DNA from 2 places in the Tardiphaga sp. 172_B4_N1_3 genome. Region 2 is predicted to be linked to the other one. Evidence: predicted binding sites of a transcription regulator. Region 2 holds the regulator's gene; the other holds the start of a gene.

Region 1 (7,641 bases), 2.8 Mb from region 2:
CTCGGCGTTGCTGCAGGCCGGCGCCACCGGTGCGCTCGGCAGCGGCCGGGTGACGCTGGAGGCCAGCGGCGGGCAGCTCGATGTGCGAGGCGGCACTATCGACGTGGCCGGCGGCGATCTCGGCAGGGTGCGCTTCAGGGCGCGGCAGAATGCAGGCCATGACGACGTCGCCGTGAGTAACCTGCAGGCCAACATCGTCGGCGCGCGCTCGGCCGTGCTCGAAGGCGTCAGTGTCTACAATAGCAACTCGGTCGATGCGGTTCGTGGCGATGCGATCGCCGACGCCAGTACATTCGCCGGCCATGCCGCAGCGATATCCGGGAGGCTCAATGCGACCGGTAGCATCGCGGTGATGCCCGGCATCGAGATTCGCAGCAGCGGTGATCTGGTCGCCGAGACCGACTGGAATCTGTTTGCCGATTTCGGCGTCAATGCCCGCGAGGGTACGCTGACACTGCGCGCGGCGGGTAATCTCACCATCCTCGGCAATATCAGCGACGGTTTCTCGACCGCAGACCGCAACGGTGTATTGCAGGATGCGGCATCTTGGAACCTGCGGCTGGTGTCCGGCGCCGATCTGAGTTCGGCGAGTGCACTGGCGCTGACGCCGCTGGCCGGGTTGGCCGCGGGCAGCGGCACGCTCACAGTCGGCGACAGCGCCAACGGCTATCAGCTCCGCACCGGCACCGGCGACATCGACGTCGCGGCTGGCCGCGACCTGCTGCTCGCCAACAGCTCGTCAGCGATCTTCACCGCCGGCCGCGCCGACGGTCCACTCGCCGGCTTCACGGCGGCGGCGGGCGCCACCTATGGCGTACTCGGCGGCAATCTCAGCATCGCCGCGCAGGGCAATGCCAGCTCGACGCTGCCTGCCGACCTGCACGACAGTCAGCTGTTCGTGGAGTGGCTGAAGCGACAGGGTCAGACAGACTTTAATTTCGTCTATCTGCCGGACCAGCAGACGTCCTGGTGGATCGATTACAACGCCTTCCAGCAGGGCGTCGGCGCGCTGGGCGGCGGCAACGTCTCGGTCTCGACCGGCGGCGATCTGGTCAACATGCTGGTGGCGCTGCCGAGCAATGGCCGCGTCACCGGCGGACTGACATCGGGCGAAGCGAAAATCCTGGAGACCCGCAATGGCGGCCTGATGGAGGTCAATGCCGGCGGCGCCGTCAAGGCCGGCTATTACTATGTCGGCCGCGGCGCCGGCAGCATCACCGCCGGCGAATTCGCCGTCGGACGCGATGTCACGATCCTGACGTCTCCGGATCTTGGAACGACCGTCCGCACTGAAGTCTATTCCATCGCGCCCGTGATCGCACTCGGCGATGCCACCATGAGCGTGCGGACCGCCGGCGACTTGCGGCTACAGACCGTGCTCGATCCGCTCCTGCTCAGCGGCAATCCCAATTATGAAGTCTATATGAGCGGCTATACCGACCGCACCGCGCTCGATCTCACCTCGATCGGCGGCAACGTCACCCTGGTCAATCAGGGGCAATATATCTCCAGGAACCTCGACGTCACAGACTCCGGCCATGCCGCCGACCTGCCATTCGCCCTGATGGGACAATTGGCGGTCAATCTCTATCCGTCGATCACCCGCGTCACCGCGCTGAATGGCTCGATCAAAAATCTGGACCGGTTCTTCACCATGCCGAGCCACAATCCGGAACTCCGTCTGCTGGCGTCGGCCAATATCAACGCCGGCACGATCCTGACGTCGCGCGCCACGCTCGCCATGCTGCCGTCGGCGCTGCAACCGGTCGGCAGCGGCGGTGCGGCGATCAGCCTGAACATGCAGTATGATGTATTTTCGACCACGCTGTTCCAGGAGCAGGGCTTTCACCAGCTGTTGTTGAACGACATCAGTGCCGAATCCTATTTCGGCTCCTACATGGGCTATCTCAGGAGCGTGCGAAGCCCGGTGCGTCTGGACAACGCCGACGACTACGAACCGAGCCGGTTCTATGCACTGAACGGTTCCATCACCGGCTCGCCTGTCGTCCCCCAGAACAACCTCTCGCGTGGTATCGTCACCACCAATGAGCAGACCTGGTTCCGCGCCGGCACCGACATCCGCAACATCGGTTACCGGCTGCGTAACCTGCATCGCTCCGATGTGTCGCTGCTCGAGGCCGGAAACGATATCATCGGCGGCAATATCGTGATCCAGGGACCGGGCGCGATCGCGCTCGCGGCAGGACGCGACGTCTATGGCGCGAGCTTCAATATCGAGAGCCGCGGCAATCGCGACTACAACGGCAGCAACCGCCCGGTGGATACGTCGGAGATTTTCGGCCTGCCACGCGACGGCGCGGCGATCTCGGTGCTGGCCGGCCTCAAGGGCAAGCAGGTTTCCTATGCTGCGTTGATGGCTGCTTATCTCGATCCGGCCAATGTCGCTGCGATGCCGGATTATCTGAAGACTTCGGTCGATGGTGTGGTGCTGCCGATCTATCTGACCGACGCATTTGAGGATCGCGGCGGCAACTCACACAAGATTCGCTCGGGCATGAGTTCGTTCGTGCAGGAGATCACCGGCGAGAAGCTATCGCCACTCGATGCCTGGGCTCGCTTCCAAGCATTGCCTACTCTGACCCAGCAGCGCTTCCTTCGGCAGGTCTACATCCAGGAGCTTAAGGCGGCCGGCGATGACCAGCTTACTTTAGGTGCCAATGGCCGGCCGATTAACGGCGGCTATGGCCGTGGCTATGCAGCGATCGCGACGCTGTTTCCGGGGCAGGACTGGAGTGGCAACGTTAAGATCGGCAATGCCACCTTCCGCACCATGGCCGGCGGAGCCATCGATGTGCTGACGCCCGGCGGCGGCCTCCAGATCGCCGCGCTCGGCACGGTGGTGCAGCCGGGCGCGGGCCTGATCACGCTCGGCAACGGCGACATCAACATCTTCGCTCGCGACAACGTCACGGTAAACCGCTCGCGCATCCTCACCTTCGCCGGCGGCGACGAGGTGATCTGGTCGACACTCGGCGATATCGACGCCGGCCGCGGCGCCAAAACCACCCGGGTGCCGGCGGCGCCCGAGATCGTCACCGACGTCAACGCCGTGACAAGAATTTTGGAAATCGCCGATATCTCCGGCAGCGGCATCGGCACCATCATCGGTTTCACCGGCGTTGAGCCCGGTGACGTCTCGCTGATCGCGCCAGTCGGCACCGTCGACGCCGGCGATGCAGGCATCCGGGTCAGCGGCAACTTCACGGTGGCGGCGATGTTCGTGCTGAACGCCGACAACATCAAGGTTGGCGGCGAATCCAAAGGCGTACCGAAGGTCTCCGCCCCGCCGGTCAATCTGACGGTGGAAACCAAGGACAAATCCGCTGCCGACGCCGTCAAGGACGCGACGCAGACTGGCCCCGGCGATCGACCTTCGGTCATCATCGTCGAAGTTCTGGGCTATGGCGGCGGCTCCAATGAAGACCGGCAAAGAGACGATGAAAACCGTCGTAAGCCCAATGAACAGCGCAGCTACAATATGAACAGTGTCATTCAGCTTGTCGGCAATGGCGCGCTGAACGACACGCAGAAACAGGCGCTCACTGAAGAGGAAAAACTGAAACTTGCTGGTCGCTAGCCGCGGCGAGCGGTTTCAGGAGGAATGCTCGTTCTGTCACGGCGAATTCGGGCAGGGCGTCGTTCGCTGGCCACTGGAGTTCAGGACCGGTCGGTTGTCCGATGTTCGGATCGAGGCACGGATCTGCGAGAAGAGAAAGCTCGGACGTTGAACCCTGATTGAAGGGCGAAAGCACGCATCGATCGTCGGCGCGCGGTCGATGCGCTATTTGCTGCGAACGACGCAACAGTCAGTTGTCGGCCCCGTCACGATCCCCATCGGGCCGCAAGACGTTTGTCGCAAAACTTTCATAAAGCGGCGTGCGGGTAACACGTATCGGGAAATCGATGGCGGCGGTCGTCTGATTTCCAAGCGGGCTTGCTGATCGACATGGCTCCCGGATAAGACATGCCGACGGGGTCGATGCACGCGCCTCGTGACACGAGTTCGTAACGATCAGAGCCAATCAAGGTCTGTATGATGCGTATCAGCCAGCAATGGAGCGAACTGGGGCCGGAACAGCGCCTTGGCGCTAGGGCGTCATGGCTGAGGACGTATCGCTGCGGATTTCCACGCCGACTGATGATCGTCGCTGCTATCGTTGCGGCGCTTGGCGCGATGGTCTCTGCCATGGCGGCGAACGACGAGCCGCAGTATCTCGCGCCGCTGCGATTCAGCATTCCAAGCCAGCCGCTGGCGTCGGCGTTGCAGGCCTATAGTACAGCTACGGGAGTCCAACTGCTCTACGAGAGCGGCGTCGCAAACGGCCGCTATTCGACCGGCGTCGAGGGCGACATGACGCGCGATGCGGCTTTGCGGATTCTGCTGTCCGAGACCGACCTGACCATTCATTACACGCGCGTCAATTCGGTTACGCTGGCGCCGGCTTTGAGCAATCCTGACGACCCGCCCGCAGCTCTGTTCAACAAGGCGGATCTCATTCTTGAACCCCTGCGGATCCGCCGTCCCACGGATCGCAATGACGGCTCGCAATTGCAGGCCTATAACGGGATCATCAGGGCGGATATCCAGCAGGCGCTCCGTAAGGACGCCAAAACGCGAAGCGGCAGCTATAGCGCCGGCATCAAATTGTGGATCGATGGACCGCGCACTGTGCAGAAGACCGAGTTGTTCCGTTCGTCAGGCGACCAAGAAAGAGACGATGCCATTTCGCGGCTGCTCGATGGACTTCAGATCAGTCAGGCGCCTCCGGCCAACACACCGCAGCCTGTGACGATTATCATCAATGTTCGGTCGATGTGATGGGATTACCGATCATTTGGAAGGGGATGGATCAGATCAAGGCGGCCGCCCAGGCAGATCCTCAGGGCGAAGCGGTTGCCGGATTCTCCGGGCAGTGGCGCTGGTTCGCTGGCACCATTGTGCTGGTGCCCATATTGCTTGCCGCTGGTGTCTATTGGCTGCATCAGCAGCCTAGCGGCTCGGCACTTCATAGCGGTGAAGCGACAATCCATGTCGAACTCATTCAGACGCCGGGGCCAACTGCGGAGTTCAAGCAGGCATCAGTTCAGACCAGTCCGCCAATCGCGGATTTCCAGACTGTGCCCAGTATCGCAGCGCCATCCCAGCCGTCATATAAGGAAGAGGCTCAGCCGATTGAGCCTGTGCTTCCACCGCGTCCAGCGTCTTCGCCGCAACAGAAGCCGGCAAGCTCCGGCCAGGCGCAGCCCGTTCCAGCCGGAGCAACATTTCGTTTCCAGAAAATGCTGAATGCGCATATCGAGCGCTATCAGCGCTTTCCCAAAGCGGCCAATCGCGATGGACAGCGGGAGCGAGTGCTCGTCGCGTTTTCGATGCGGCGTGACGGCAGTGTGGTCCATGTTGGCGTCAAGGCAAGTTCAGGGCGGCCCGTTCTCGATCAGGAAGCCGTTGAATTGATCCGCCGAGCCCAGCCTTTGCCGCGAATCCCGGCGGACATGCCGGAGTTGCTCACGGTTCTATTCCCGGTCGATTTCTGATGCACGGCCGAACTACGGTCCGGGAGAGTTCGGCTTCGTCGTCACGATGTCTGTAATTAATCTGTCACGGGCTACCGGTAACTAGCATCACGGGTTGTTGAGTTCGCCACTGTGCGTACAAGGGCTGTAAGTGTTGACCGGGTCTAATCGCACAACGTTGCGCTCTGTTCTCGCTGCTGATTACGGCGGCCTTTTCAAGCGTCTGACCCGCCGTCTGGGGTCCGCCGAGCTTGCCGGCGAAGCGTTGCAGGAGACATTCTTGCGCGTCGAACGCGTCTCCGATGCGACTCTGGTACACAGTCCCAATGACTTCCTGTTTCGTATCGCGCTCAACGTCGCAACGGACCGCAGGCGGGTCGAACGCCGCCATTTGAGTCTGGATGCCGTCGATGCCCTGCTCAATATTCCGGACGACACGCCGGATGCATCGACCATTGTCGAGGGCCGTCAGGAGATTGAAGCGCTGGATCGGGCGCTGGCGGAGCTTCCGTCCCGATCGCGGCAGGTTTTTATGGCCGCTGTCGTCAAGAAGATGCCGGATCACGAGATCGCCACGCTTCTTGGGGTGAGCGTGCGTACGGTCGAGATCGATCTCAAAAATGCTTTGAAACATTGCGCCGAACGTTTGGGCCGCACCCTGATCCGGCGTGCCGGGGGACCGCGGCCAAAATCGTGAGCCGATTTGGCCATTCGAGTATTTCGAGCGTGTTTCTATCGATGGCCGTCGGCTAAAGACTCCCCTTTGTTGCATTTTTCTCAGAATGAATTGCGGGATAGCCTTGCCTCAACCGTCTAGATATCTAGAAGGTGTTGCATTAGCTTGCATTCATCAGAATTGTAGATCTGTCCCGCACATGATTTATCTCTTGCGACATATCCAGGCTTTTATTGGCGCAACCGGTAGCCTTGTCGCGTCTGCGAGACGGGTGCCTGTGGCGTGACCGAGCCGATCAATGATCCCGGACTAGTTGATCCTGCCTTGCACGATCGCGCCATGGATTGGATCCTCTTATTGAGGTCTGGCCAGGCTACGACGGATGATGTCGAGGCACTGCAGCGATGGCGTCACCAGAGCGACTTGCACGAGCAGGCTTTTGTTCAAGCCGCAAGAATGTTCCGCGATCTTGGTGCCATGGGCGCGCAACTGGAGGGCCGCAACGTGCGGCCAGTCGCTGCGCACATCTCCAGCGGTGCGCGCCAGATGGTCAGCCGGCGCGGCTTCATCGGAGGCGCCATCGCGGCATCCGCAGCCGGCTATATGCTGGTCAACCCACCTTTGGGTATGTGGCCGTCGCTGGTGGAATTGTCGGCCGACTATCGCACCGCCAAAGGCGAGCAGCGCGATGTCCTGCTGGCCGAGAATGTGTCCGCCAAGCTGAATACCCAGACCAGCCTGTCGGTGCGGTCGGAGGGAAACACTCCGCGTGTCGAGTTGATCACCGGCGAGGCCGCGATCACCGCGAGACGGCAGGCATCGGATCCCATGATCCTCACCGCCGCCAACGGGCAGATTTCATCGGCCTATGCCGAATTTAATGTTCGTTGTATCGACGGTGCGGTTCTTGCGATCTGCATGGATGGGGCCATGACCGTCTCGCAAAATGGCCGCAGCGTTCAGCTTTTGCGCGGCCAGCAGGTTGCCTATTCATCTACAGAAGCGATCGGTGTGCCGACGCTTGTCACTGATGCGGAGCGTGCAACTGCGTGGCGGGAAAAATTGCTGATTTTCCGTGATCAGCCGCTCGCGAGCGTGGTGAGTGAGGTCAACCGCTATCGACCCGGCAAGATCGTTGTGACCAATTCCGATCTCGGCCAGCGACTGGTCAATGGCACCTTCCATACTGACAAGCTTGATGATTTTGTTGCCCAGGTCCGCCAATTGTTCAGCGCCGATGTGCGCTCATTGCCTGGCGGCATCGTTCTGCTGAGCTGATCACACGTCTCAGAGAGCTTACTCAGAGAGCCTGGCGTTTCGCCTTGAACGCCGGCAATGATTTCGGACGTGCTTGCAGGACACTCTGTTTGCCCAATCTTTGTTGCGGAACAAACTGCCGGTGATTCGGCTTGCACCGATCCCTTAATTTT
Region 2 (7,641 bases):
CGTAACGAGGCACGCACCGATGGGGAAACCGCCGCCGAGCGCCTTGGCCAGCGACATGACATCCGGCGTCACGCCGATGCGCTGATAGGCGAACAACTCGCCGGTGCGGCCCATGCCGGTCTGCACTTCGTCGAAGATCAGCAGGATGCCGTTCTTGTCGCAGAGTTCGCGCAATGCGCCGAAGAACGCGTTGCTCGGCGCGCGCACGCCGCCTTCGCCCTGCAGCGGCTCGATGAGAATGCCTGCGGTGTTCGGACCGATCGCCTTCTTAACGGCTTCGATATCGCCGAGCGGCAACTGATCGAAGCCGTCGAGCGGCGTGCCGTAGCCTTCGAGATATTTGGCAGCGCCGGTCGCAGCCAGCGTGCCGAGGGTGCGGCCATGGAACGCGCCTTCAAAGGTGATAATGCGCGTGCGCTCGGGATGGCCCTTGGAGAAATGATAGTGGCGGGTCACCTTGATCGCGCATTCCATCGCTTCCGCACCCGAATTGGCGAAGAACACGAAGTCGGCAAAGCTCTGTTCGCACAGCCGGGCCGCGAGGCGCTCGCCGTCCGGGCTCTTGAACAGGTTCGACATGTGCCAGAGCTTGGTGGCCTGCTCCTGCAATGCGGCGACCATATGTGGGTGCGCATGGCCCAGCGCGTTCACGGCAACGCCGCTGGTGAAGTCGAGATAGCGCTCGCCATCGGTTCCAATCAGCCACGCGCCTTCACCGCGCTCGAAAGCGACATCCGCACGCGCGAAAACAGGCAGCAAGTGAGCCTGAGAGAGGGGCGAAGACGTTGCGTTGCTGGTCATAACCGATCCGATCGAAAAGACTGCGGCCGCGTCGATGACAACTGTGCGAAATCGAACAACGGACCCTAGAAACGAAACGTGCCGCCCTTCTCGGGCGGCACGTGGGCATTATTCTATGTGTGCTGTGAAGACTGTCAACCGCGCACTGCGGCTTTCGAGTCACACGGAGTCGCAGAAAAAGCCGATTTTGCAGCTTTACTTGCAGAAGCATGTGGACGCGGCATGCCCGACTCTTGCGCGCGAGTCACGGCATATTGTAGCTTTTGCCTCGTCGGATACGACATCTCGTGCGGCGGTAGATCCTTTTGACACATCCAGTGCGGCGTAACAGCCGGACGCGAAATTCGCGCCCGGTGAGCGCTAAAGGATTCTGACCGCAGGGATTTTTGAAGTCTCAACTCGCAGCGCTGCCCGGTCAGGCCGGCGCTCACGAAGGGAAAACGGCGATGACGGTAATGACATGGACCGACGATCGCGTCGAACAGTTGAAGAAACTCTGGGAAGGCGGCCTTTCCGCCAGCCAGATCGCTGCGGAACTCGGTAACGTGACCCGCAACGCCGTGATCGGCAAGGTTCACCGCCTTGGCCTGTCCGGCCGTGCCAAGAGCCCCTCCTCGGCAGCTCCGCGGCAGCGCAAGGCGCGCCCGGTGCAGCAGATGGTACGCGTCGCCCGCCCGATGGCGCGCGGCAACACCGCGCTGGCCCATAATTACGAGATCGAGGCCGAGCCCGATCCGATCGCCTATGACAACATTGTGCCGATCAGCCAGCGCCTGTCGCTGGTCGAACTCAACGAAGCCACCTGCCATTGGCCGATCGGCGATCCGTCGAGCGCGGACTTCTATTTCTGCGGCGGCAAGGCCCTGGCCGGCGCCCCCTATTGCGCGCATCACTCGCGCATCGCTTATCAGCCGGCAAGCGACCGCCGCCGCGCAGTGCCAAAGCCGACGCGCTGAGCTGGAAAGCATCTAAACCAAATGAAAATGCCCGGTGATGAGCCGGGCATTTTTTGTTTGGGGCTTCTAACCTCGCCCCGCTTGCGGGGAGAAGGAAGATACCTACTCCGCCGCCTTGTCGAAGCGGTCATCCAGCGCGTAGCCGGCGCCGCGCACGGTGCGGATCGGATCGGGCTCACCGGCGGGGTTGAGCAGCTTGCGCAGGCGGCCAATATGCACGTCGACGGTGCGCTCGTCGATATAGATGTCGCGGCCCCAGACGCTGTCGAGCAACTGTTCGCGGCTGAACACGCGGCCCGGATGTTCCAGGAAGAACTCCAGCAGGCGATATTCGGTCGGACCGAGATCGATCGGACGGCTGGACCGCACCACGCGGCGCTTGTCACGGTCGAGTTCGATGTCGCCAAACGCCAGGACAGTAGCGAGACGCTCGGGAGCTGCACGACGGAGCAGGCCCTTCACGCGGGCCAGGAGCTCCGGCACGGAGAACGGCTTGACGATGTAGTCGTCGGCGCCGGTGGCGAGACCGCGAACGCGCTCGCTCTCTTCGCCGCGCGCCGTCAGCATGATGATCGGCAATGCCTTGGTTTCGGGCCGTGCGCGCAAGCGGCGGCACAGTTCGATGCCGGACAGGCCCGGCAGCATCCAGTCGAGCACCACGAGATCCGGCACCCGCTCCTTCAAGCGGGTGTCGGCATCGTCGCCGCGAGCGACGGTTTCAACATCATAGCCTTCGGCGTCGAGGTTGTAGCGAAGCAGCGTCGTTAGTGCCTCTTCATCTTCCACAACCAGAATGCGTGCATTCACAGCCATCTTGATCAATACCCTCAGTGACGTCCGACAAGTCTTTAAATCATGATCCTTGCGGAAGACTGGCTTCCACTTTTCCGGATCATGCTTCAGACCGTCGGCGTATTCGCGAATGTGGTCATGTCGCCCTTCGGGCGCTTGTCGAGGATCTGCTGGCCCTCGATCATGTAGAACACGGTTTCCGCAATATTGGTGGCATGGTCGCCGATCCGCTCGATATTCTTGGCGCAGAACATCAGGTGGATACAGAACGAAATGTTACGCGGGTCTTCCATCATATAGGTCAGGAGTTCGCGGAACAGCGAGGTGCAGATCGCGTCGATTTCCTCATCGCCCTTCCACACCGTCATCGCGGCGGGCAGATCATGTGCGGCATAGGCGTCGAGCACGGCCTTGACCTGGGTGGTCACGAGGTCGGTCATGTGCTCGAGGCCGCGGATCAGCTTCAGCGGATGGAAGTCGCTGTCGAGTGCATTGACGCGCTTGCCGATATTCTTGGAGAGATCGCCGATGCGTTCCAGATCGGTGGCGACGCGCAGCGCGCCGACGATCTCGCGCAAATCGACAGCCATCGGCTGGCGCTTGGCGATGGTCAGCACGGCGCGCTCTTCGATCGTGCGCTGCAACTGGTCGATCTCGGAGTCGGTGGCGACGACGCGGGCGCCAAGTGCGACATCCCGGCGGATCAGCGCGTCGACGGATTCGACGATCTGCCGTTCCGCGAGGCCACCCATCTCGGCGACGAGACGGGTCAGCTCCTGCAGATCGTCATCGAAAGCCTTGGTGGTGTGTTCAAAAGCCATCTCAAATTCCTCCCGCGAATATGTCGCGTCAGCCGAAGCGGCCGGTGATGTAATCCTGGGTGCGGCGATCGGTCGGCGACGTGAAGATCTTGTTGGTCTGATCGAACTCGATCAACTCGCCGAGATACATGAAGGCCGTGCTGTCGGAGACGCGGGCAGCCTGCTGCATGTTATGGGTCACGATCGCGATCGTGTACTGATCCTTCAACTCGTCGATCAGCTCCTCGATCTTCGCGGTCGAGATCGGATCCAGCGCCGAGCACGGCTCGTCGAACAGGATCACTTCCGGCCGCACCGCGATGGTGCGCGCGATGCACAGGCGCTGCTGCTGACCGCCCGACAGGCTGAGACCCGACGCGTTGAGCTTGTCCTTGACTTCGTTCCAGAGTGCACCGCCGCGCAGCGCCCTCTCGACGCGGATGTCCATCTCCGACTTGGAGATCTTTTCGTAGAGGCGGATACCGAAGGCGATGTTTTCGTAAATCGTCATCGGGAACGGAGTCGGCTTCTGGAACACCATGCCGACGCGGGCGCGCAGCAGGTTGAGGTCCAGCTTCGGATCCAGAATGTTCTGGTTGTCGAGCATGAGCTGACCTTCGGCGCGCTGGCCGGGATACAGATCATACATGCGGTTGAAGATGCGCAGCAGCGTGGACTTGCCGCAGCCCGACGGGCCGATGAACGCAGTCACGCGGTTCGCCATCAGCGTCAGGTTGATCTTCTTCAGGGCGTGGTGTTCGCCATAGTAGAAGTTCAGGTCGCGCACGGTGACCTTGGGACGGGTCTCGCCCTGCAGGGCCGACGGCGGCGGCATCGAGACGGAAGGAACGCCAGACGACACAGAAAGCTCACTCATTTTGCTGTCCTCTCGGCGCCGAGAATGCGCGCGCCAATGTTAAGGGCAAGTACGGTCAAGGTGATGATCAGGGCACCGCTCCAGGCGAGCTGCTTCCAGTACTCGTAGGGGCTCTGCACGAAGTTGTTGATGGTCACCGGCAGGTTGGCCATCGTCTTGGTGAGATCGAGGCTGAAGAACTGGTTGCTCAGCGCGGTGAACAGCAGCGGCGCCGTTTCACCGGCGACACGCGCGGTCGCCAGCAGCACGCCGGTGATGAGACCGGCGCGGGCTGCACGATAGGCGATCCGCTTGATGACCAGGGAGCGCGGCAGGCCGAGCGCCGAGGCCGCTTCACGCAGCGGGTTCGGCACGAGACCAAGCATATCTTCAGTGGTGCGAACCACGACGGGGATCACGATCACGGCGAGCGCGAGCGAACCGGCGAGAGCCGAGAAGCCGCCCATCGGAACCACCACCGCACCATAAACGAACAGGCCGATGATGATGGACGGGGCCGACAGCAACACGTCGTTGATGAAGCGGATCACCGAGGTAAGTTTGTCGTGCTTGCCGTATTCCGCGAGATAGGTGCCGGCAAACAGGCCGAGCGGCGCGCCGATGCCGACGCCGATGACGGTCATGATGATCGAACCGACGATGGCATTGAGCAGGCCGCCTTCCATGGAGCCGGGCGGCGGCGTGTTCTGGGTGAAGATCTGCAGACTGATGCCGGCGATACCGTTGTAGAACAGCGTGAACAGGATCAGCGCGAGCCAGGTGACGCCAAAGAGAGCGGCACCCATGCAGAGCCCACGGATGATCATGTCGTTGCGGCGGCGTGAAGCGTAAATCGGGTTCATATTAGTTGCCCGCCTTCTTTTCCAGACGCAGCAGCATCAGACGCGCTGCCGAGAGCACGAAGAATGTCAGCACGAACAGCAGGAGACCGAGCAGGATCAGACCCGATTGATGCAGACCGTCGCTCTCCGCGAACTCGCTGGCGATCGCTGCCGAGATCGTGGTGCCCGGGCCAAAGATCGAGCCTGTGATCCGGAACGAGTTGCCGATGATGAAGGTCACCGCCATCGTTTCACCGAGCGCACGGCCGAGCGCCAGCATGACGCCACCGATCACACCAACGCGGGTATAGGGGATGACGACGTTGCGGACGACTTCCCAGGTGGTGCAGCCGACGCCGTAAGCGGCTTCCTTGAGCACCGGCGGCACCGTCTTGAACACGTCGACCGAGATCGAGGTGATGAAGGGCAGCACCATGATGGCGAGGATCAGCGACGCGTTGAACAGCGAGAGATAGGACGGCGGGCCGGCGAAGATCACGCCGAGGACCGGGACGCCTTCGAAGGCGTTGATCATGAATGGCTGCACGTGGTTGGCCAGGAACGGGCCGAGCACGAAGAAGCCCCACATGCCGTAGATGATCGAAGGAATACCGGCGAGAAGCTCAACCGCCATGCCGATCGGGCGGCGCAGCCAGTTCGGGCACAGTTCGGTGAGGAAGATCGCGATGCCGATGCCGACCGGAATGGCGATAGCCATCGCGATCACCGAGGTGATCAGCGTGCCGTAGATCGGGCCGAGCGCTCCCAGCACCGGCGGATCAGCCGACGGTGCCCAGCGCTGCGTCGTCAGGAACGAAAAGCCGAATTCGCGGAGCGCCGGCCACGCACCAACGATAAGCGACAGAATGATGCCGCCGAGGATAAACAGAACGGACAGCGCCGAGATGCGGGTGATCCAGTAAAACGCCTGGTCCCCCGTCTTGAAGGCATTCAAAGCCTTCGCACGATCATAAGGTCCAGCAGCGTCCATCGAAGAGCTCTGTACGGCCATGTCTGCCACGCCAGTCCCCTGTAATTGTTACAATACCCCAAAACGCATTGCCCTGGAGGGGCTTGTCAGGGCGCGAAGTCAGAAGAGAAGAAGAAAGAAATTCAGCCCTGCAGCAAACGGAGGAGAGATGCCCCTCTCCTCCGCCCACACACCAGATCAGCTCTTGATGTCAGCCGACCAGGTCTTTTCGATCAGCTTGACGACCGAGTCCGGCATCGGGATGTAGTCGAGCTCTTCGGCAGCCTTGTCGCCCTTTTCGAACGACCACTTGAAGAACTTCAGCGCTTCAGCCGAGGCCGCCTTGTCGGTCGGGGTCTTGTGCATGAGGATGAAGGTCGCCGCAGTGATCGGCCAGGACGCTTCGCCCGGCTGGTCGGTGAGGATCACGTAGTAGCCGGGAGCCTTGGCCCAGTCGGCATTGGCAGCAGCAGCCTGGAAGGCAGCGACGGTCGGCTGCACGGTCTTGCCAGCCTTGTTGACGAGACCGGCATAGGTCAGCTTGTTCTGCTTGGCGTAAGCATATTCAACATAACCGATAGCGTTCTTGGTCTGACCGACGTTGCCGGCAACGCCTTCATTGCCCTTGGCGCCGACGCCAACCGGCCACTCGACAGCCGTACCGGTGCCGACCTTGGTCTTCCAGTCAGCCGAGGCCTTGGACAGATAGTCGGTGAAGTTGAAGGTGGTGCCCGAACCGTCCGAACGACGAACGACGGTGATGGCAGCCGACGGCAGCTTCAGCTTCGGGTTCAGCTTGGCGATGGCAGCGTCGTCCCACTTGGTGACCTTGCCGAGATAGATGTCGCCGAGCACTTCGCCGGAGAGAACCAGCTCGCCCGAGGCGATGCCTTCGAGATTCACGACGGGAACGATCGCGCCCATCACCATCGGCCACTGAACCAGGCCGTCCTTCTCGAGCTGCTCAGCCTTGAGCGGCGCGTCGGTGGCGCCGAAGGTCACGGTCTTGGCCTGGATCTGCTTGATGCCGGCGCCCGAACCGATCGACTGGTAGTTCAGACCATTGCCAGTCTCTTTCTTGTAGGCGTCGGCCCACTTCGAATAGACCGGGAACGGGAAGGTTGCGCCGGCACCCGTGATGTCGGCGGCAAATGCCGAGGTCGAGGCGGCGACGAGGCCGGCAGCGACGATCGCTTTGAGGAATTTCATGGGATGTCTCCAATCTCGTGAGCGACCGCGCCGGATGCGCCAGTTGTGCTCACGCCGCCCGTTTAGGGGTGGTCGATTGTGCTTTTATGATAGTTCCGTGACACTTGGATGACGACACCAAGCATCTGTAAATGCTTTGTTTTTCTGCCTCCGCGGATAATTTTACCGTGCAAATGACATGGAAAATGCCCTGCCATGAGGGTCATCCCAAGCCGTCAAAATCCGCCGTCACAGGGGTTAACAATATGTTTCAGCAGGCGGAATCCGGCCTCGCGCGCATGCGCGCGTATGACAGCGGCGGGCACGATATTGAGGGGGATCGGACGCAATGCCGCACCATCCGCCAGGGCTTTTTTGACTGTCTGAGCGAAGCGCAGCGACGCGGGACCGCCCGAGGGCGGCCCTGACGGGCGCA

Evidence for each region. The regulator PhoB, encoded in region 2, activates phosphate uptake and scavenging genes when phosphate is short. The targets are predictions, from matches to a motif close to TGTCATNNANCTGTCAT.
Region 1: the regulator PhoB is predicted to act here: its motif matches at 3,873-3,889, upstream of AB7783_RS11995 (STN domain-containing protein).

Annotation. Positions count from the first base shown of each region.
Region 1 is NZ_CP197238.1:2,541,461-2,549,101, reverse strand. Features, by position in the region: gene AB7783_RS12000 (filamentous haemagglutinin family protein) at 1-3,598, shown strand, start outside; gene AB7783_RS11995 (STN domain-containing protein) at 4,160-4,840, shown strand; gene AB7783_RS11990 (TonB family protein) at 4,867-5,556, shown strand; gene AB7783_RS11985 (RNA polymerase sigma factor) at 5,687-6,232, shown strand; gene AB7783_RS11980 (FecR family protein) at 6,494-7,489, shown strand.
Region 2 is NZ_CP197238.1:5,307,557-5,315,197, reverse strand. Features, by position in the region: gene AB7783_RS25155 (aspartate aminotransferase family protein) at 1-801, opposite strand, end outside; gene AB7783_RS25150 (GcrA family cell cycle regulator) at 1,248-1,757, shown strand; gene phoB (phosphate regulon transcriptional regulator PhoB) at 1,860-2,564, opposite strand; gene phoU (phosphate signaling complex protein PhoU) at 2,657-3,370, opposite strand; gene pstB (phosphate ABC transporter ATP-binding protein PstB) at 3,399-4,226, opposite strand; gene pstA (phosphate ABC transporter permease PstA) at 4,223-5,068, opposite strand; gene pstC (phosphate ABC transporter permease subunit PstC) at 5,070-6,068, opposite strand; gene pstS (phosphate ABC transporter substrate-binding protein PstS) at 6,216-7,226, opposite strand.